2 regions of the Lactococcus protaetiae genome follow, and region 2 is predicted to be linked to the other one. Evidence: predicted binding sites of a transcription regulator. Region 2 holds the regulator's gene; the other holds the start of a gene.
What was found. Region 2 encodes CtsR, which represses protease genes until heat stress. Its sites were predicted from a motif close to TTGGTCAAAAAAGGTCAAANA; they were not measured.

Region 1: ftsH (ATP-dependent zinc metalloprotease FtsH) is a predicted target of CtsR. The motif match lies at 9,084-9,104, and genes of this name have one in related genera.

Annotation. Positions count from the first base shown of each region.
Region 1 covers NZ_CP041356.1:504,651-516,279, forward strand. Annotated here, with positions in the region: gene mfd (transcription-repair coupling factor) at 1-3,326, shown strand, start outside; gene FLP15_RS02555 (RNA-binding S4 domain-containing protein) at 3,498-3,770, shown strand; gene FLP15_RS02560 (FtsB family cell division protein) at 3,791-4,162, shown strand; gene FLP15_RS02565 (RNA-binding protein) at 4,159-4,473, shown strand; gene FLP15_RS02570 (4-hydroxyphenylacetate 3-hydroxylase N-terminal domain-containing protein) at 4,500-5,942, shown strand; gene FLP15_RS02575 (serine hydrolase) at 5,923-7,239, shown strand; gene tilS (tRNA lysidine(34) synthetase TilS) at 7,337-8,506, shown strand; gene hpt (hypoxanthine phosphoribosyltransferase) at 8,511-9,050, shown strand; gene ftsH (ATP-dependent zinc metalloprotease FtsH) at 9,201-11,273, shown strand; tRNA gene FLP15_RS02595 (tRNA-Glu) at 11,472-11,543, shown strand; tRNA gene FLP15_RS02600 (tRNA-Ser) at 11,549-11,629, shown strand, end outside.
Region 2 covers NZ_CP041356.1:1,211,001-1,222,629, forward strand. Annotated here, with positions in the region: gene recJ (single-stranded-DNA-specific exonuclease RecJ) at 1-1,893, shown strand, start outside; gene FLP15_RS06095 (adenine phosphoribosyltransferase) at 1,962-2,474, shown strand; gene rpoE (DNA-directed RNA polymerase subunit delta) at 2,819-3,379, shown strand; gene mltG (endolytic transglycosylase MltG) at 3,898-5,511, shown strand; gene greA (transcription elongation factor GreA) at 5,616-6,086, shown strand; gene FLP15_RS06115 (CtsR family transcriptional regulator) at 6,907-7,359, shown strand; gene FLP15_RS06120 (ATP-dependent Clp protease ATP-binding subunit) at 7,349-9,799, shown strand; gene hpf (ribosome hibernation-promoting factor, HPF/YfiA family) at 9,947-10,504, shown strand; gene eno (phosphopyruvate hydratase) at 10,749-11,629, shown strand, end outside.

The sequences.
Region 1 (11,629 bases), 710 kb from region 2:
TTACTGACAGTCAATTTCATGCTAACGAGCTTTATGATGAATTGTCAACTTTGGTTGACGAGCATCATGTTTTCCAGTTTTTCAGTGATGATAATGTTTATGCTGAGTTCGCCTTGGCATCAAAAGACCGTATTGCTTATAGACTAGAGGCGTTGAATTTCCTGCTGGATGAATCACAGATGGGTTTTTTAGTCGTTCCATTTATGTCGATGCGCAGCTTACTTCCTAGTAGTGACAACTTTATTGAAAACTATCTTTTACTGACAAATGGCGATGAGTATGAGTTGTCAGCGTTGACAACATTACTGACAAATGCTGGATATGAACAAACGGGGCGTGTGATGACACCAGGTGAATTTTCACATCGAGGTGACATCTTTGATATTTATCCATTGGATGCAGAAAATCCTGTACGTATAGAATTTTTTGGTGATGAAGTTGACACAATTCGTTCGTTTGATGTAGATAGTCAAAGGTCTTTGTCAACACTTGAACAAATCGAAATCTATCCAGCAAGTGATTTTATTTTGAGTGATTTTGAGTTTGACAAAGGTGTTGAAAAATTGTCAGCACTGATAGAAACTCTATCAGACAGTCAAGCAAAATCGTATATGGAAGAAATTATTGCAGCAGCATCAAATCACTATTATCATAAAGATTTACGCAAATTTGCTGAATATTTTTATGAAAAACCAGCTTCTCTGCTCAATTATTTTCCTAAAAATGTGCAAATTTTCATTGATGATTTTCAGAAATTAAATGAATCTAATAATAAAGTTGAACTAGAATTAGCAGATTTTATTTTGTCAGAAAAATCAATGGGAAGAGGTTTTGATGGACAAAACTATCTTCTTGATATCATGGCAAAAGTTCGTAATTATAAACCATCAACTTTTTTCTCAAATTTCCAAAAAGGTCTCGGAAATTTGCGCTTTGACAGTCTTTACAACTTCAAGCAACATACAATGCAACAATTTTTTGGTCAATTAGAGTTGTTTTACACAGAAGTTGACAGATTTATAAAGCAAGGTTTTACGGTAATTCTTGCAGTTTCATCAGAAAAATTACGTCAATCACTTAATGAATTGGAACTTGATTTACATGAAGTTGACAGTGAAGAAATACAGATTGGTAAAATTAATCTTATTGATTTACAACTCTCCAATGGTTTCAATTTTCTTGATGAAAAATTAGTTGTCATTACAGAGGCAGAAATTTTTGGAAAGATTCGCAAGAAAAAAGCGCGCCGACTCAATATTACTAATGCAGAACGTTTAAAAGATTATAATGAGCTTGAAGTTGGTGATTTTGTTGTTCATAAAAATCATGGGATAGGAAAATATTTAGGTTTACAAACGCTTGAAGTTGGAGGAATGCACCGAGATTATCTTACAATCCAATATCAAAATGGTGATACCATCTCAGTTCCTGTTGACCATTTAGAACTTTTAAGCAAATACACTGCTGGTGAAGGAAAAACACCAAAAATAAATAAATTAAATGATGGTCGTTGGAAAAAGACAATGTCTTCAGTCACTAAACAAGTGGAGGATATTTCAGAAGACCTCATCAAACTTTACGCAACCAGACAGGCTCAAAAAGGTCATGCGTTCAGTATAGATGATGCTAATCAAGAAGAATTTGATAATGGTTTTGCTTACATAGAAACAGATGACCAACTTCGCTCTATTGATGAAATCAAAAAAGATATGGAACTTGAAAGACCAATGGATCGGTTATTAGTTGGGGATGTTGGATTTGGTAAAACAGAAGTTGCAATGCGAGCTGCCTTTAAGGCAATCAATGATGGTAAACAAGTTGCTGTTCTCGTTCCTACAACAGTTCTTGCAGAGCAACATTTTAATACCTTTAGTGAGCGTTTCATCAACTTTGGGGTAAATGTTGAAGTATTGAGTCGTTTTCAAACAAAAAATCAGCAGGCAGAAATTTTAGCAAAATTGAAAAAAGGACGTGTTGACTTGATTATAGGCACACATCGTCTTCTTTCACAAGACGTTATTTTCTTTGACCTTGGTCTGATGATTATAGATGAGGAACAACGGTTTGGTGTTAAACATAAGGAAAGGTTGAAAGCACTGAAGACTCAAGTTGACGTTTTGACATTAACAGCAACACCAATTCCGAGGACATTACATATGTCAATGCTCGGTATTCGCGATTTATCTGTTATTGAAACACCACCTACAAACCGTTATCCTGTGCAGACTTATGTGATGGAAACGAACTATGGAGTTGTACGAGATGCTATTTTACGAGAAATTTCACGTGGTGGTCAAGTTTACTATGTTTACAATCGTGTTGACACGATAGAACAAAAAGTTTCACAACTTGAGGAAATGATTCCAGAAGCACGTATTGCATATATTCATGGTCAAATGGGTGAGGTACAACTTGAAAATACTCTGCTTGCCTATATTGCAGGAGATTATGATGTTTTAGTAGCAACAACGATTATTGAAACAGGAGTTGATATTCCTAATGCCAATACATTGTTTATAGAAAATGCTGATATGATGGGCCTTTCTCAACTTTATCAACTTCGAGGGCGCGTGGGACGGTCAAATCGTGTCGCTTATGCTTATTTCATGTATCGACCCGAAAAACTTTTGTCAGAGGTATCTGAAAAACGTTTGGAGGCAATCAAAGGATTTACAGAGCTAGGTTCAGGCTTTAAAATAGCTATGCGTGACTTATCTATTCGTGGTGCAGGAAATCTTTTAGGAGCAGAACAGTCAGGATTTATTGATTCTGTTGGTTTTGATTTGTATTCGCAGTTATTAGAAGAAGCTGTCCACTCTAAACTGGGAGCGAAAAAACAACGACGCAAAACAAATGTGGAACTTTCCCTAGCATTAGATGCTTTTATTCCAGGTTATTATATTTCAGATGAGCGACAAAAAATTGAGATTTACAAGCGAATTCGGCAAATTGATGGACGAAAAGTTTATGAAGAACTGCAAGATGAGATGATTGATCGTTTTGGTGAATATCCTGATGAAGTTGCTTACTTGCTTGAAATTGGACTTCTAAAATATTTTTCAGAAAATGCATTAATTGAAAAAATTGAGAAGACAAATTTTGAAGCGGTAGTTACGATGGATAAAACTGCCAATACGATGTACGACCCTCAGGAGTACTTTAAAGCATTAGCAGCAACAAAGATGAAAGCATCTGTTGGAGAAAAATATGGGAAAATGACTTTCCGTTTCAAAATTGAAAATAGAAATGCAGTTGTTTTGTTGAGCGAGATTATGAATTTTGTAGAAGCTTTATCTAGTATTAGAGAGAGTCATGAAGAAAAGTAAACTAGCTTTAATATCACAGCTATTTGTTGCGAAAAATTCTGTAACCTCATTGTACAAAATCAGTGTGATGAGTAGAAAATTATCGAAAAAGTCATCAAAAGTAATGATTTCTTAGAAAATTTAAGCTTTAAGCATTTTTCAAACAAAATGAAATATGTTATAATCAATCACATGAGATTAGATAAGTTTTTGAAAGTTTCACGTTTAATAAAACGTCGCCCAGTTGCTAAAGAAGTAGCTGATAAAGGTCGAATCAAAATTAATGGAAAACTTGCCAAATCATCTAGTGATATCAAGTTTAATGATGTGATTGAGATTCGTTTTGGTAATAAAATTGTTGAGGTACGAGTTCTTGAAACAAAAGAATTCACGCGTAAAGAAGATGCTGAAAAAATGTATGAATTGCTAAGTGAAACTCGTGTCAAAGTAGATGAGAGTGAATAAGATTAAACTGGAGGTCTTCTATGTCCAAACAAGTAATTCAGTTAAATAATGAATTTACCAAAGGTAAAAATAAAGAAAAGTTCGCACCAGCACCAAAACGCAAGCATTTGGGCTTTATTTTAGTGATTGCAATTTTGCTTTTTAGCCTTGCTAGCATGAGTTTGATTCGCTCTTATCAAAATTTGCAGACACAGGTAGGGTTAGAGCAAAAAGCTATAAAACAACACGAAGCATTAACCAAAGAAGTTGCTACTAAGAGTGAGGAAATAAAAAAATTGCAAGATCCTAACTTTTTACAAAAATTTGCACGTAGTCAAGGCTACTCAAAAAGTGACGAAAAAATTTTTGAAACACAAAATCCATTGATTGGTGCAAGTGGAGTAACACCATGATTGGTCGGATTAAAAACATCACAAAATTTGGTCTTTTTGTGAGTTTTTTCATAACAGGCAAAGAGATAGACGAAAGTTTTATTCCCAAAGGAGTAGGTTTACTACGATGGTCAGAGCTTCCAAAAAGAGTGCCTAAACCAGAGGTTGGAGATTTAATAGGAGTAAGCATTCTTAAATGTCATGAAGACGGAAAAGTCGATTTGTCTTATGTTGAAAAAGATTTTAAAAGCACCTATGGCACTTTTTTAGAAGTAAGTGCTAGAAAAATAGAAGAGTTAAAGATTATGAATAAATCAAACTTGTCTCTTTAAAAATTTAAGAAAAATTCGGGGTAATTATGAGTACGAAAGACGGAAATCTCAATGACGGACGTAATGTTTACTATGCAGGAAAACTTGTTGAAGACATGGCTAATGAGCCAGTATTTTCAAGAACGTTAAAATTTGTTCAGCGATATTATGAACTTCAAGAAGAAGATCCAGAAACTTATCTTTACACAGATGAAAAGGGTGAAAAAAAGTCAATTCTGTTTATGCCTACGATGACTGTGGAAGATTTAGCTCATAAACGTAGAATATATGAGCAAATTGCTCGTGAATCTTATGGTTTTTTGGGACGTACACCTGATTTTATTGATACAGGAATTGCTATTTTAGATTATTATGCAGATGTTCTAGGAAAAGATAGTCGATGCGATTATGCGAAAAATGCGCGTGATTGGGCTGCTCGTGTTAAAAAACATGACTTATTTATTTCACATGCTATTCAAAATCCGCAGGTTGACCGTCAAAAAGGGTTGACAGAATTACTAAATGAGGGTCAAGAATTTGCTGCAGTATGGATTAAAGAAGAACGTTCAGATGGTGTAATTGTTCGAGGAGCTAAACAAGTTAACACTCTGGCCCCTCTGGCTGATGAACTGTTGGTATTTAATTTACCCGGTTTACACGAAGTTGACAGCAAATTTGCTTTAGCATTTTCGCTACCTCTTGCAACTAAAGGCGTGAAAATGGTATGTCGTAAACCAACAATGAAGGAAGGATTCTCACTCAAAGATTATCCTCTATCTGGAAGTTTTGATGAAATGGATGCTTTCATTATACTGGATGATGTCTTTGTACCTAACGAAAATCTTTTTGTATGTGGCTCAGTTGAAAAATCAAATGCATTTTTCCCAGCATCTGGATTTTTTGTCCATACAGCTCATCAAGATGAAGTTCGTGGTTTTGTTAAGCTAGAATTTGTGACTGGACTTGCTGTTCGATTAGCAGAAAAACTTGGTCTATCAGGTTTTCTTCGTGTGCAAGAGATGCTTGGTTCACTTACTGTAAACTTAGAAATGATTAAATCAAGTATTATTGCTAGTGAAGTCACTGCTCATATGGAAAATGGGGTGTTGACCCCAAATATGCAAGTCCTTCTTGCTGTCCGTGCAAGTTTGACAAATTATTACGATGAGGCTCTAAGGGTAATTGCAGAATTTGCAAGTGGTTCAATTGTTGGTGTACCTGACTTTCGTGAGTTTGAAAATACAGATATTTCAGAAATTCTGAAAACAAGCATGACTAGCGCTTTATTGAGTGCAGAAGAACGCTCATTGTTGTTAAATTTAGCGTGGGATGTTACAGGTGAGTCATTTGGACAACGCCAACGTACTTATGAATTTTTACATGGTGGAAATCCAATGTGGATTAAAAATATGCATTGGTTGACAGAGGACTTAGAAGCTGCCAATCAGATGTTGGATAAGGTTTTAGAAAATGCAAGAATTGAGAAATAAACTCAATATTGGTATGGTCCTGGTGATGATTTTGATGCTCATCCCAGGCTTTTTTGCTTTCCCCAAGTTCAAAAACAATATTGATAATAAGTATGATAAACCTAAAAATCACGTGATAGCTGACAAAAAAATAATAAGTGAAACTTGGGAAGGAGTTCCACAACGTCCGGTTGCCTACCATGACTTATTGGTTTACAACGATGATAAATTGAGTCAACCTAATGGAAAAATTCTTGCTCAGACTCAATTGAAAATTACAGAAGTGGTTGGAAAAGCATTTAAACTTAATGATGGAAAATATATTTCTGCTGACAAAAAATTAGTTATTTCGGATATCACAATTTCTAGAAAAGATGAATCTAAGATAATCTATACAACAAAAACTGTCAATGTGTTTTACAGCCCAGTAACAACATATGATAAACAAATTCTGTCAGTACTGACAGGAAGTCATAAATTTGTAGCTGACAAAGTTGCTCAAACTTACTGGGGAACTTATTATGAAATTTCTCTAGCTGATGGCAGAAAAGGTTGGGTTTCGTCAAAAGATATCTCTTTAGAAAATCCAAAACTTTTACAAGTTCAAAAATTACTTGACCAAAAATATAATAATAAAAAATATTCGATTTATGTTAAACAATTAAATGATGATTTTACAGTTGGTGTAAACCAAAATGAAAAAATGTATTCTGCAAGTTTATCAAAAATTCCAATTTTATATTGGACACAAAAGCAGATTAACGATGGTTATGCATCACTGAATGATAAGCTTTTATATACTACATCAGTAAATACGTTTTATGGAAGTTATAAACCAACAGGAACAGGAAATCTTCCTAAAACTGCTGACAACAAAGTTTACACTTTACAAGACATCATTAACCGTACAGCAAAACTTTCTGATAATGTTGGAAGTAATCTGCTTGCTTATTATGAAACAAAAGAATTTAGTCCAAATTATCAAAAAGAAATTAATCAAATTGCTGGAAGTCCGTGGAATCCTGAAACACGAGAAGCTTCTGCGCAGATGGTGGGACGTATGTTGGAAGCTTTATACGATGAAGGTGGAGCCGCCTTTAATGCTTTGTTTGACACAGCATTTGACAATATAAAAATTGAGGCTGGTGTGCCTAAAAATATCCCAGTTGCCCATAAAATTGGAGATGCTGACAATGACAATCATGATGCAGCGATTATCTTTACTTCTACTCCATATCTACTTGTGATTGAAACAGATGGCGCCACTAATCAGCAAATTCAACAAATTTCACACGAGATTTATGAGGTGATGAAATGACTCCCAATCAATTAAAATTTTTAAAAATAGTTAGAGAGAAGCACTATTTTGAACGACATGATAAGGTTTTAGTTGCTTTATCTGGGGGCAAGATTCTATGACGCTTTTTAATTGGCTCTATGATTTACAAGAAAAACTTGATATTAAACTTGGTATTGCTCATATTAACCATGGTGTGAGAGTAGAGTCTGAGCATGAAGAGCGGGCTATTCGAGAGATGAGTAACAAGTTAGCAGTTCCTATTTTTGTTGATAGGTTTACAGGAGAGTTTACAGAGCGCGATGCACGAGAATTTCGCTATAAATTCTTTGATAAAATAATGCATGAAAATGCTTATACAGCAGTGGTTACAGCTCATCACAAAGGAGATGTAGTAGAGACAGTGCTGATGCGTGAAATTACTGGACGACCTCTTAGAAGTTTACAAGGTATATCAGATTGTCAACCATTTGCAACGGGTGAACTCATTCGACCATTGTTAGAGTTTGAAAAGATAGAACTTGATGCACCAGTTTTTTTTGAAGATTGGACTAATCATGGAACAGACCAGCTGAGAAATAGAATTCGAAATCAACTCATCCCAAATTTAAAAAAAGAAAATCCCCAATTTACAGAGGCAATATTATCGCTGACATCTGAAATTAGTATGGCGATGTCAATTATTACTGACAAAATTTCAGAACTAGATATTGTCAGTAAAAAAATATCACTGACAGACTTTTGTCAGCATAGTAAAGCCTTGCAGCACTTTATCTTACAAGAATATTTTGCTCAATTTCCAGAGCTGAGTATGAATAAATCTAAATTTGAAGAGTTGATTCATATTATCAATCGACCTCAACAATATCGTGAGAAATTGAATAAAACGGTACTTTTTGTTAAGACAAAAGATGAATTTTATATTGAAAAATATTATCCAGAGTTAGAACAGGAGGCTGACAAAAAACTGTCAGTACTGACAGAAAATCCTAATGATGATAGCTTTATGCAAGTGAATTTACCAGCAACAGGAAAGATTGTAATTAGAAAAAGAGCACCAGGTGATGTGATTTTGATTAATGGCCATCATAAAAAACTAAGAAAATATTTTATTGAGCAAAAAATTCCACTTGAAAAGCGCGATAATTTACTCATTTTTGTTGAAAAAGAGCTTTATGCAGTAGTTGATGTTATATGCTCTGATTTGAGTAAAAGTGCTAAAAATGATAAAATGGGAAGGACATTATGGGTTAAACCCAGTGTAAGAGAGGAAAAGCAACATGCTTGATAAAATGCTTGATAGAGATATTGAAAAAGTGCTTGTTTCAGAAGATGAAATTATCGAAAAATCTAAAGAGCTTGGCGCGATTTTGACTAAAGAATATGCTGATAAAAATCCGTTAGTTCTAGGAATTTTAAGGGGTTCTGTTCCGTTTTTGGCTGAGTTGATTAAACACATTGATGCCCATCTTGAAACAGATTTTATGACTGTTTCAAGCTATCACGGTGGTACAAAATCATCAGGTGAAGTCAAGTTAATTTTAGATGTTGATACAGCTGTCAAAGACCGTGATATTCTTATTGTTGAGGATATTATTGATACGGGACGTACCTTGAAGTATTTGAAAGAGCTTTTAGAACATCGTGGTGCTCGTGTAAAAATCGTTACTTTGCTTGATAAGCCTGAAGGACGTGTTGTTGAGATTGCTCCAGATTATTCTGGTTTCACTATTCCAAATGAATTTGTTGTCGGATTTGGATTAGATTATAATGAAAATTATCGGAACCTTCCCTACGTTGGTGTCCTAAAACCAGAGGTTTACACAAAATAATTTTATGCATACTAAGACTAAAGTATGAAAAATTGTTTGACCAATACTTACTATTAGCAATCCCTCTAAAATTATGCTATAACTAGATAATCTAACTGTTACTGGCAGATTTTTTGTCAGTGATAAATAAATAAAAAAGACAAGGAAAAAATGAATAACAACAAGCAACCAAAACAAGGAAATTTTGTAAAAAATATCTTCATGTGGGTCATGTTAGCTATTATCGTTGTTGTCGGGTTCAATTTCTTTTTCAGTAATAACCATTCAAACGTAGATAAAATCAGCTATTCACAATTAATGACTAAGCTCGATGATGGCAAGATTAAGACAATCACAATGCAGCCATCTGATAGTTTGATAACTGTTACAGGGGAATATAAAGAGCCAGTAAAAGTTGACAATGCGGGGAGCTTCCCACTTTTAGGAAATTCAACAACTGAAGTTAAGGAATTTCAAGCGTATATTATCCCGACAGATAGTATTGTTAAAGATATGCAAAATGTTGCATCAGATAATGATGTAAAAATAAGTGTTATCCAAGCTTCATCAAGCGGTATGTGGATTCAAATCCTTTCATACATTATCCCTATGCTCCTTTTCGTGGGTGTTTTCTGGTTGATGATGGGTGGAATGGGTTCCCGTGGTGGCGGTGGTGCAGGCAATCCGATGTCATTTGGAAAATCTCGTGCCAAACAGCAAGATGGTAAGACATCAAAAGTTCGTTTTGCTGATGTTGCAGGTTCAGAAGAAGAAAAACAAGAGCTTGTTGAAGTCGTAGACTTCCTCAAAAATCCTAAGAAATATCATGATTTAGGTGCTCGTATTCCTGCTGGTGTACTTCTTGAGGGTCCTCCAGGTACAGGTAAAACTTTGCTTGCTAAGGCAGTTGCTGGTGAGGCAGGAGTTCCTTTTTACAGTATTTCGGGTTCTGATTTCGTAGAAATGTTTGTCGGTGTCGGGGCCTCACGTGTACGTGACCTTTTCGAAAATGCTAAGAAAACCTCTCCATCAATTATCTTCATTGATGAAATTGATGCTGTTGGACGTCAACGTGGCGCAGGTCTTGGTGGTGGTAACGATGAGCGTGAGCAAACTTTGAATCAACTTCTTGTAGAGATGGATGGTTTCCAAGATAATGCCAACTCTGTTATCGTCATTGCAGCTACTAACCGTTCAGATGTACTTGACCCAGCATTGTTGCGTCCAGGACGTTTTGACCGTAAGGTTCTTGTTGGCGCTCCAGATGTTAAGGGTCGTGAAGCTGTGCTTCGTGTCCATGCTAAAAATAAACCACTTGATTCAAGTGTTGACCTCAAAGTTATTGCTCAACAAACTCCAGGTTTCGTTGGTGCAGACCTTGAAAATGTCCTAAATGAAGCAGCTCTTGTCGCTGCCCGCCGTAATAAGAGAGTTATTGATGCATCTGACATTGATGAAGCTCAAGACCGAGTTATTGCAGGTCCAGCGAAGAAAGACAAGAAGATTTCAGAACATGAACGTGAAACAGTGGCTTACCACGAAGCAGGTCATACCATTGTTGGACTTGTTCTTTCAAATGCCAATACAGTTCATAAAGTTACAATTGTTCCACGTGGTCGTGCTGGCGGATATATGATTGCTCTTCCCAAAGAAGATCAGTTCCTCTTGTCTAAGGAAGATATGAAAGAAAATCTTGCAGGACTTATGGGTGGTCGCGCAGCTGAGCAAATTATCTACAACCAAATTACTACTGGTGCCTCTAATGACTTTGAACAAGCTACACGTATTGCTCGCGGAATGGTTACTCAGTATGGAATGTCTGAAAGACTAGGTACAGTTAGTTATGAAGGTGACCATGCGGTGTTCATTGGACGTGACTATGGTCAAACGAAAACTTACTCCGAAGCAACAGCAATTGCTATTGATGAAGAAATTCGTGCAATTACGAAAGAAGCTTATGATAAAGCAGTTGAAGTCATTCAAGCACATCGTGAACAACATAAAGCAATTGCGATGGCATTGCTTAAATATGAAACGCTTAATGCTAAACAAATTCTTTCACTTTTCAACACAGGTAAAATGCCTGAAGGTGAAGGAGTGGAAGAAAGTAGTATTGAGCCAAAATCATTTGATGAAATTTTATCAGCAAAAAATGATTTCTCAAATATTAATATTTATAATGGTGATGAAACATCAAATTCTGAACCAGAAAATAAAGAATCAGAGAATGAAACAGCCGAATAAGGCTGTTTTTTTCTGGTTGAGTTTATTCTTGACAAAAAATATAAATCTGATATAATTAAATAGTTGTCGTTTGAAGCGGTAGCTTTCTAAAAGGCGTTATTCATAGTGTTTTCAAAAGAATAACATAGTTTATTCTTGACAAAAAATATAAATAGTGTATAATGGAAAAGTACTGTTTGAGGCAGGACAACAATATATGGTCCGTTGGTCAAGGGGTTAAGACACCGCCTTTTCACGGCGGTAACACGGGTTCGAATCCCGTACGGACTATATTTGGAGGATTACCCAAGTCCGGCTGAAGGGAACGGTCTTGAAAACCGTCAGGCGTGTAAAAGCGTGCGTGGGTTCGAATCCCA
Region 2 (11,629 bases):
GGCGCAGAGGTTCAAGTTTATCTGCCCAATCGTTTTACAGACGGCTATGGTCCCAATCTTGATGTTTATCAATACTTTATCAACAATGAATCTATTGATTTGATTATTACTGTGGATAATGGTGTTGCAGGTTTTGATGCGATTGAATGGGCTCAAAATCACGGTGTTGACGTGATTGTCACAGATCATCATAGCATGCCAGAAGTTTTGCCAAATGCTTGTGCGATTGTCCATCCAGAGCATCCTGATAGTGTCTATCCATTCAAGTATCTAGCAGGGGTTGGGGTTGCTTTCAAAGTTGCCTGTGCTCTTTTGGAATATATTCCAAGCGAAATGTTAGATTTAGTTGCTATTGGTACAATTGCTGATATGGTCAGTTTAACTGATGAAAATCGGATTTTGGTTGCACATGGTCTAAAAGAACTTGCAAGGACTGAACGCGCAGGTTTGCAAGAACTGATGAAGATTGCTGGCTGTGATTTTGGAAAAATTACTGAGGAAACTGTCGGTTTCCAAATTGCACCGCGCCTTAATGCGCTTGGACGCTTAGATGACCCTAATCCCGCTATTGAACTACTCACTGGCTGGGATGAAGAGGCTGTGACATCTATTGCGCAGATGATTGATGAAAAAAATAATGAGCGTAAATCAATTGTGGATAAAATCTATCAGGAAGCATCAGAAATGTTGACTGATGAACCTGTTCAAATTCTCTATCATGAAAATTGGCATAAGGGTGTTCTCGGTATTGTCGCGGGCAGACTTTTGGAGAAAATCCATAAGCCCATCATTATGTTAGCGCAAGAAGAGGGGATTTTACGTGGCTCTGCACGCTCAATTGATGCCTTCAATATTTTTAAAGCACTTGATCCACATCGGGAGTTATTTATCGCTTTTGGTGGACATAAACAAGCGGCTGGCATGACGCTCTCTATCGAAAATGTTGAGAAGCTTAAGCAAGTAATGATTGACTTTATCATGGACAACAACATTGATATGTCTGGAAAAACGGTGCTTGAACTTGCGGGAACTTGTGAATTAGACAGTATTTCATTGAGTACCATAAATAATTTGGAGGCATTTGCTCCATTTGGTATGGATAACCCTAAACCTCGATTCCTTGTGGAAAATTATAAAGTAGCGCAAAGTCGTAGCATGGGTAAAGATAACAGTCATCTTAAACTTAAAATCGAGCAAAATAAAGCACAAATTGATGCAGTTTACTTTGGACATGGTGCAGAAGAATTAGAATTTGAGCAAGCTGAAACAAAACTAGCCGTGACGCTATCAAGTAATAGTTGGAATGGAAATACTACAGTACAACTCATGATCGAAGATGCTCAAGTTGTTGGAATAGAGCTTCTTGACATTCGGAGTAAACAAATTAATTTTCCGGAAAACACAAAAATTTTTGCAAAAAATGAGTTAAAACATGGTATAATGGAAGACGTGCTTGTTGTAGACGAGGTTCCAAGCTCTCACACAGGTCTGTCAGCACTGACGGAAGCCTTGTCAGCAGAAAACAAGTTGATTTATTTCAAAAACAAGATCGATAAAAGTTACTATCTCACTGGGAGTGGAACGCGCGAGCAATTTGCAAAGTTGTATAAAGCAATTTATCAGTTTCCCGAATTCGATGTACGATATAAGCTACGAAACTTAGCTGACTATTTGAAAATTCCAGAGCTTTTACTAGTTAAGATGATTCAAATTTTCGAGGAGCTTGGTTTTGTCAAAATTGACAACGGCTTAATGACTGTGGAAAAGAACGCGCAAAAACGTGAAATTTCCGAAAGTAAGATTTATCAAGAACTTCAGGAAACAGTTAAGTGGCAAGAGCTTTTTGCGCTCGCGCCAGTCAAAGAAATTTATCAAAAACTAACAGAAAAATAAAAACTTTCTTACTTATAGAAAGTTTGAAGAAAAGGAAAACTGACAGAAAACTGTCAGCACTGACAAAAATGGAATTAAAAGATTATATTGCAACAATTGAAAATTATCCAAAAGAAGGCATTGTCTTTCGTGATATCAGTCCACTGATGGCTGACGGAAATGCCTATAATTACGCAGCGACTGAGATTGTTCAGTATGCGCGTGATAAGGAAATTGATATGGTTGTGGGACCAGAAGCACGTGGTTTCATTATTGGTTGCCCAGTTGCGTTTGCGCTTGGTGTTGGTTTTGCACCAGTTCGTAAACCTGGAAAATTACCTCGCGAAGTCGTTTCAGCCACTTATGAAAAAGAGTACGGCACTGACACATTGACCATGCATGCTGACAGTATCAAACCAGGTCAACGTGTTCTGATTGTTGATGACCTGCTTGCGACAGGTGGAACAATCGGTGCAACGATTGAACTCGTTGAAAAAATGGGTGGTGTTGTCGTTGGTTGTGCCTTTCTCATTGAGCTTGATGAACTCAAAGGGCGTGAAAAAATTGGAGATTACGATTATAAAGTGCTGATGCATTACTAGTTTTTTTCTGTCAGTAATCATCATCTCGAAAATTCTGTTAGCAAGATTTTTTCTTAACTTATGGAGAAAGTCGTAAGTACTGACAGAAATTTTTTCGTGTAAAAGAGGGTAAAATATTGACAGCAACTCAAATTTGATATAAACTATAAAAAGAAAATTCAGCCAATAGGGTTTGATTGTTTTGAGATGATAAAATGAGTTCACACCTTGAGGATTTATTTTATCATCCACTAAATTATTAAACTCACATCTTATAACTGAGTTCGAGTCGCTTGTTGAGTTGTAGATATAAATTTTGAACAATTTAGCGTCTTGGACATTTTAAATGAAAAGAGAGCAGAAACTTGAAGATTACAGCCTTAGAAGGACAACAAATATCAGAACTTTCAATGATTGAAGTCGCTCATGCACTTTTGGAGCAGAATGGTAAAGAAATGCCATTTGCCGAGATTGTAAAGACAATTCAAGCCTATTTGGGAAAGTCAGACGACGAAATCAAAGCTAGTATTTCACGTTTTTACACAGAAATTAATACAGATGGAAGCTTCATTCCACTGGGAAATAACATTTGGGCACTTCGTTCTTGGTATGCGATTGATGAAATTGATGAAGAAGTCATTGCTCTTGATGAAATCGAAGATGACGAAGAAGAAAAACCAGTGAAAAAACGCAGCAAAGTCAACGTCTTTGGTATTGAAGATGAGATTGACCCAGAAGATGAAGAAGGCAACAAAGAAACAGACGATGATATGTCTTACGATGCTGAAGCCGAAGATGAAGACAAAGATGATGTCGCTGCTTATGATGCCGAACTTGCTGAAGTTGAACTTGATAATGTAGATGAAGATGTCGAACTCGATGTTGATGATGATGACGACGACTCAGACGATACTGAAGAAGACTAAAATGCATAAAAGTGAGGTGTCTAACCTCACTTTTATGAATATTTGCTTATCATTTGTAAAACAACAAGATAATGGTTACAATTAGAAAAAGTGAATTTTAACCAAGCAAGTGTCTGTTATCTTCGCCCTTTGGGCTACGGTGTCCATCCTCGCTATGGTGCTACGTGCTTCGCACGCCGTTCTGCGAACGGTCTACGCTGCCCGTTTGCTTAGCTGCTAAAGCGGCAAGAGCAAACGGATAAGCGGAGCAAAGTGGAGATAGAGCGAATGGATACCTGTGGTGGATGGACAGCGTAGCAAAGCGGAGATAGTGCTGCTTTATCCCATACCTAAGATAGGATAGCTATTGTTGTTTTAGCAACATGGAGATGCTAGTTGTTTTACCTAGTAGCTTAGCGAGCAACGACAACGTAGCCCAAAGGTCGGAGATAGCACGCACTTACTTTGATAAATAATCCCAAATGAGCAAAGGTAGATTTTCTTTGAATGTACCCTTGGACCTTGTAAGGAGAATGAATTTGGTGGATAAAGACACAACAGAATTTTCTCGAGAGAGTTTTAAAGAAAAAATCTTGCGCCAGCTTGAAGAAAATGCAACACAGCAATCTCGTGAAGAGCTTGGCTCTAATGAGAGTTATTTTGAGCGTCCAAAATCAGATTTTAGAACATTAAATCCAAAAGAATCATCTTCTACATTTGAAAAGAGAAAGGTTGAGTTTGAACCTTATAACTTACCTGCTTTTGATTTCCCTAAGGATGATGACGACTGGGAAGAAGAATCTGGAGAAAAGACAACAGTTTCTCAGGAAACGGGTTCTTTACGTGAGAAATTAGAAGCGCTTGCTTTGGAAGAAACCCAAGAGCAATCAGATTACTCACAGTTTTCTAGAAGTCAAAATCGATATCAAAAGGAATCTGATGAGGAGGAAGTTATTTCAAAACCGAAACAAACAAATCGACCACCGAAGCGCAAACCTTCCAAGAAGAAAAAACGTGGTGTTAAAAAGAAGAAAAAAGTAACCGCAGGGCGAATCATCGCTGTGATTGTTTTACTTTTGATTTTAGCTGCTGCAGGGACGGGTTGGTATGGTTATAACTTTATTAAAGCAGGTGTGCAGCCTCTAGACAGTAAAAATCATGTGGTGAAGGCTGTCAATATTCCAGAAGGCGCAAGTAGTAAACAAATTGGTGATATCTTGCAAAAGCAATCCATCATAAAAAATGGAATGATTTTTCAATACTATACCAAATTTAAAAACTATACAGACTTCAAGAGCGGTTACTACAATCTTTCGCCAGATATGGAGTTATCTGCTATTGCTTCAAAATTAGAAGAGGGAGGCACACCGAAACCGGTTGCCCCAACGCTAGGAAAAGTGACTATTCCAGAGGGATATACCCTAGAGCAGATTTCTAAAGGAATCACAGTTAATGCTGATTCCAAAGATGGTAAGACCCCATTTTCGACAGCTGATTTCATGAAGACCGTACAAGACCCTGCTTTTATTGCAAAAATGGTCAAGGCGTATCCAAAACTCTTTGCCAGCTTGCCAGATAAAAGTTCGGGAGTGAAATATCAACTTGAGGGCTATTTATTCCCTGCAACGTATGAATATACAAAATCTTCAACAGTTGAAACAATGATTGAAAGTATGATTTCGGCGATGAATACGCAGTTGACACCTTATTATGGCACGATTGCTACGCAAGGAATGACGGTCAATGAAACTTTGAGTTTAGCGGCTTTGGTTGAAAAAGAAGCGAACAATGATGATGACCGTAGGCAAGTTGCTGGTACATTCTATAATCGAATGAATCAGGGAATGACTTTAGATTCTAACTCTTCGGTTCTTTATGCTGAGGGACAGCTAGGAGCTAAAACAACATTGAAGCAAGATGCAACGATTGATACCAATCTTGATTCCCCATTTAATTTATATGCGAATCAAGGAACGGGACCTGGTCCAATTGATAGTCCAAGTCTATCCTCAATCAAAGCAGTACTTCAACCTGCTCAAAATGATTATCTTTATTTTGTTGCTGATGTGACAACTGGCAAAGTCTATTTTGCTAAAACATTAGAAGAACAAAATGCAAATGTTCAAACTTATGTTAATGATAAATTGAAATAAAGCAATGATTTTTCTATTTTTCACTTGAATGAGTGAGAAATAGAAAAATTGTTTTAATCGGGAGTTTATCCCTGGATAAAGTTTATAAAAAAGGAAAAATAAAAATGGAAAAAACATTCCCAATGACCCAAGAAGGTCTTGATAAATTAAAAGCTGAACTTGAAAATCTTAAGCTCGTAAAACGCCCAGAAGTGATTGACCGTATCAAGGTAGCACGTAGTTATGGTGACCTTTCTGAAAACTCAGAATATGAAGCTGCAAAAGATGAACAAGCTTTCATAGAAGGACGTATTTCGACAGTTGAAACAATGATTCGTTATGCGGAAATTGTAGACAATGCTAAAATAGCTAAAGACGAAGTGGCACTAGGTAAAAGAGTAACTTTTGTCGAAGAAGGTGAAACCGACGAAGAATCTTATCAAATCGTAGGTACTGCTGAAGCAGACCCATTTACTGGTAAAATTTCAAATGAATCACCTATTGCACGTGTCCTTATTGGTAAAAAAGTGGGAGACACAGTCAATGTTCCTTTACCTGTTGGTGAGATGACCGTAAAAATTGTCAGCGTTGATTGATAGTTAGAAAGGCATTGCTTTTCTCGTTTGCAACTTTGATACATTGCATCAAGTGTGAGAGGTAGTGAAACGCTGTTTTCCTTATTGACAGTCTTGGAAAGTTAATGCATACTTTCGACACTTCAGCGATTTAGAGCGAATGGACAGCGTAGCGAAGCGGAGACAGCGCGCATTTGCTAAGTTAAAAATTATAAATTAATCATTGAAAGCTATCACTGATAGCTTTTTTGTTTGCTGACAGAATTTCTGTCAGTATGTCAGTTCCTTGCAAATTGCTTCTTTTGGTAAAATTCCTAAATTTTAGGTATAATAGTCAGTAATAGTCAAAGATTATATTTTGTATTATGTGACTTTGCTAAAATTTTCACTTAACAAAAGAAATTGTAAGGATAAACGATTTAATATATACTAATACTGTTTGACTTTTAAACCGTAGGTTTAAAAATCATTTCGCTTTGCCAGCTCTGTTGGCTTAGAGCGAATGGATAGCGTAACATAGCGAAGATGACGTACGAATAAGAAAAGCACAGCTTTTCTCAATGTCGCAAGGCACGCACTTTGTGCGCCGTTCTACGAATGGTCTACGTTCGTTTGCTTAGCAAGCGAAGCTAGCAAGAGCAAAAGGCAGTATGTCTGCAGTGCCACTTGGCGTTGATGCTTTAGCACCGTAGCGAGTATTGACAGCGTAGCTCGAAGGGCGGAAATAACACGCACTCGCTCCGATAAAATGATCATTGCACGAATGTGTTAATCCAACTTTGAACTCTGAACAAAGTTAGACGAATATCAAATACGAAAAGAATAGGAAAGGATGGAAAAAATGTCTACTCAAAATACATCGGATATCATTGAAGCCTATCTCAGACGGTTACTTGAAGAAGCACAGGAAATAGAAATAAAGCGCGCTGATTTAGCAAATCAGTTTGATGTTGTTCCTAGCCAGATAAATTATGTCATTAAGACACGATTTACAGCGTCAAAAGGTTTTGATGTTGAGTCAAAACGTGGTGGTGGAGGCTACATCAAAATTGTAAAATATCACTATTCGGCACGACATGAATTTTTGACAGCACTCTATCAGAAGATTCCATCCAATCTGTCAGTAAAGGCGGCTCACGATGTCATTCAGCATCTTTTTGATGAAAAGGTACTGACAGAACGAGAAGGGAACTTACTATTACTTGTCATTACTGACGGAAATATCAGTCCATTCACGCGTGGAACGATGATGAAAAGTATAATAAACAGATTGGACCGTGATGATGAAATTTGAAAATATAGAATACACAACTACAGTAGAGCAAATCCTTGATAAGGCGGCAGAATATGCCTACTATTATCAGTATGGTGCAATTGAAAGTGCTCATATTTTAGCAGCAATGACAACTACTGCTGGCTCAATTGCTTTTAGCGTACTTGCCGGAATGAAAGTTGATTCCTCAGATTTATTGATTGATGTGGAAGATTTATCCAGCCATGTTGTTGTTAAACGTGAAAATCTAAGATTTTCTCCTAGAGCAGAAGAAATCATTCAATTGGCGGGACTTTTAGCGATACACAATGGAGCTAAGGTTGTAGGCACAGAACATCTTCTTTATGCTCTTTTACAAGTTGAAGATGGTTTTGCATTGCAACTGTTGAAATTGCAAAAAGTGAATATCGTTTCTGTCCGAAAAGAGCTAGAAAAACGAACGGGTCTAAAGATACCTGAAGCTAGAAAAACAGTCACACCAATGTCTAAAAGAAACCTTGCTAAACGAGTTTCAGCAACAACCACAACGCCAACTCTGGACTCAGTTTCTTCTGATTTGACAGAATCTGCACGTGAAGGAAAGCTTGATCCAATGATTGGTCGTGAGGCTGAAGTTGAACGTTTGATTCATATATTAAGCCGACGAACGAAAAATAATCCTGTGCTTGTTGGAGAACCTGGTGTAGGTAAATCAGCGATTATTGAAGGTTTGGCTCAACGTATTGTGGCAGGAGATGTTCCTGTTGGTCTGATGAATAGTCGAATCATGGCATTAAATATGGCGACTGTTGTTGCTGGTACAAAATTTCGAGGAGAATTTGAGGACCGCTTGACAGCAATCGTAGAAGAAGTAAGTAGTGACCCAGATGTCATTATTTTCATTGACGAACTTCATACGATTATCGGTGCAGGTGGTGGCATGGATTCGGTCAATGATGCTGCAAATATTTTGAAACCAGCACTTGCGCGAGGTGATTTTCAAATGATAGGAGCAACAACTTATCATGAATATCAAAAATATATTGAAAAAGATGAGGCATTGGAGCGACGCCTTGCTAGGATAAATGTTGAAGAACCAACAGTTGACGAAGCTATTGCCATTCTTCAAGGCTTGAAAGAAAAATTTGAAGATTACCATAAGGTTGCCTTTACTGACGAAGCCATCAAAAGTGCTGTGACTTTGAGCGTTCGTTATATGACAAATCGAAAATTACCTGATAAAGCTATTGACTTACTCGATGAAGCAGCAGCATCAGTAAAAATTTCTGTAAAAAACCAACAAACAAAACGATTAGAACTCGAAAAAGAACTGACAGAAGCCAAAAAAGAATTAGCAGACTCAGTCATTCAACTTGATGTGAAATCATCACGAGAAAAAGAAAAAGTTGTTCAAAAGATTGCTGATAAGATTAATAAATTTTCTGTCAGCACTGACAAAAAACAAGAAGTCACTGACAAAGCTGTCATTGCTGTTGCATCAACGCTGACAGGAGTTCCAATCACTCAAATGACAAAATCTGAAAGTGAACGCCTGATTAAACTTGAGCAAGAACTTCATAAACGAGTTGTTGGACAAGAAGAAGCGATTTCAGCAGTATCACGAGCCATTAGACGAGCGAGATCGGGTGTCTCAGACAGCCGAAGACCAATGGGTTCCTTTATGTTTCTCGGCCCAACAGGTGTTGGTAAGACAGAACTTGCAAAAGCGTTAGCTGACAGTGTCTTTGGAAGTGAGGATAGCATGATTCGCGTGGATATGAGCGAATACATGGAAAAACATTCAACTTCTCGTTTGATTGGAGCACCTCCAGGATATGTTGGATATGATGAAGGTGGGCAACTAACAGAGCGTGTCCGTAATAAACCATACTCTGTGATTTTACTTGATGAGGTTGAAAAAGCCCATCCAGATGTCTTCAATATCATGCTACAAATTCTTGATGATGGATTTGTCACAGATACAAAAGGAAGAAAAGTTGATTTTAGAAATACAATTATCATCATGACTTCAAACCTTGGAGCGACAGCATTACGTGACGATAAAACCGTTGGATTTGGAGCGAAAGATATCTCCGCTGATTATAAAGCAATGAAAGCACGGATTCTTGAAGAATTGAAACGTCACTATCGTCCGGAATTTCTCAATCGAATTGATGAAACAATCGTCTTCCACTCACTTGCTACCCATGAAATTGAACAGATCGTAAAAATTATGAGTAAATCTCTCATCAAACGACTGTCAGAGCAAAAAGTTCACATTAAACTCACATCAGCAGCAGCAAAACTGATTGCAGAAGTTGGCTTTGACCCTGAATATGGGGCTCGTCCGTTGCGTAAAGCGCTCCAACGTGAGGTAGAAGATGTTTTGAGCGAACAACTCCTGACAGGAGAAATTAAGGCTGGTGATAGTATTTCTATCGGTGCAGCTAATAAAAAGATTAAAATCACTCATATTATTTGAGGTGTAAGCAGTTTCATGTTATAATTACATTAGAAATAAAGGAAAGGACGGTTCTGCAAGCAACAGAAAAGTCTTCTCTAAGAGAGTGCTAAATATACTCTAGAAAAAAGCTTGAATGTGCTTGAAGTCCGTTAAAGAGGTACTCTTATGATCAAATTTAATATCCGTGGCGAAAACGTCGAAGTTACCGATGCAATCCGCGCTTATGTTGAAGATAAAATTGGAAAACTCAACAAATACTTCAACGATGGTCATGAAGTGACAGCCTATGTAAATCTGAAAGTTTACACTGAAAAACGCGCTAAAGTTGAAGTGACACTTCCTGCTAAGAATGTAACATTACGTGCAGAAGATACATCACAAGATATGTATGCATCAATTGACCTTGTTGAAGAAAAACTTGAACGTCAAATTCGTAAATACAAGACTCGAATGAATCGCAAACCTCGCAATGCTAAACCAACAGGACAAGTTTTTGCAGATGAGTTTGCTCCACTTGATCAAGCAGATGAGGTAAAAGATGACAGCATCAGCATTGTTCGTACAAAACATGTTGCTTTGAAACCAATGGATGCTGAAGAAGCAGCATTGCAAATGGATATGTTGGGTCATGATTTCTATGTATTTACTGATGCAGACACTAATGGAACTCATGTCGTTTATCGTCGTACTGATGGTCGCTTTGGCTTAATCGAAACAGAATAAGGATAAAAAGGCTAGGATTTCCTAGTCCTTTTGTCATGTTTCTTGATAAATACGATAGGTATTTTTAAGATAGATTGAATTAAAATAAGTAAAAATTTTTAAAAAGAATAGAATGGAAATGTAAGCGTAAAACCTTGTGAAATTTAGCTTTGCTAAGATTTTCACTTGAAAATTTAGAAGAAAAATAGTAAAATCAGAGATGTATTAAGAGTGCTCAGCACTTAAAAATAATAAGGAGACAAAAATGTCAATTATTACTGATATTTATGCTCGCGAAGTCCTTGACTCACGCGGTAACCCAACACTCGAAGTTGAAGTTTACACTGAAGACGGTGCATTCGGTCGTGGTATGGTACCTTCAGGTGCTTCTACTGGTGAACACGAAGCGGTTGAACTTCGTGATGGCGACAAATCTCGCTACAACGGACTTGGTACTCAAAAAGCTGTTGACAATGTAAACAACATCATCGCTGAAGCTATCATCGGTTATGAAGTTACTGATCAACAAGCAATTGACCGTGCAATGATTGCTCTTGACGGTACAGAAAACAAAGGTAAATTGGGAGCTAACGCTATCCTCGGTGTTTCTATCGCTGCTGCTCGCGCTGCTGCTGACGAACTTGGTGTTCCACTTTACAACTATCTTGGTGGATTCAACGCTAAAGTATTGCCAACTCCAATGATGAACATCGTTAATGGTGGTTCTCACTCAGACGCTCCTATCGCTTTCCAAGAATTCATGATTGTACCAGTTGGTGCACCTACATTCAAAGAAGCATTGCGTTGGGGAGCTGAAATCTTCCACACACTTAAGAAAATTCTTAAAGAACGTGGACTTGAAACAGCTGTTGGTGACGAAGGTGGATTCGCTCCTAAATTCGACGGAACTGAAGATGGTGTAGAAACTATCCTTAAAGCAATCGAAGTAGCTGGCTATAAAGCTGGTGAAGATGGTGTTATGATTGGTTTTGACTGTGCATCATCAGAATTCTACGAAAACGGTGTTTACGACTACACTAAATTCGAAGGTGAAGGCGGCAAGAAACTTTCAGCTGCTGAACAAGTTGACTATCTTGAAGAACTCGTTTCTAAATACCCAATCATCACAATCGAAGATGGTATGGA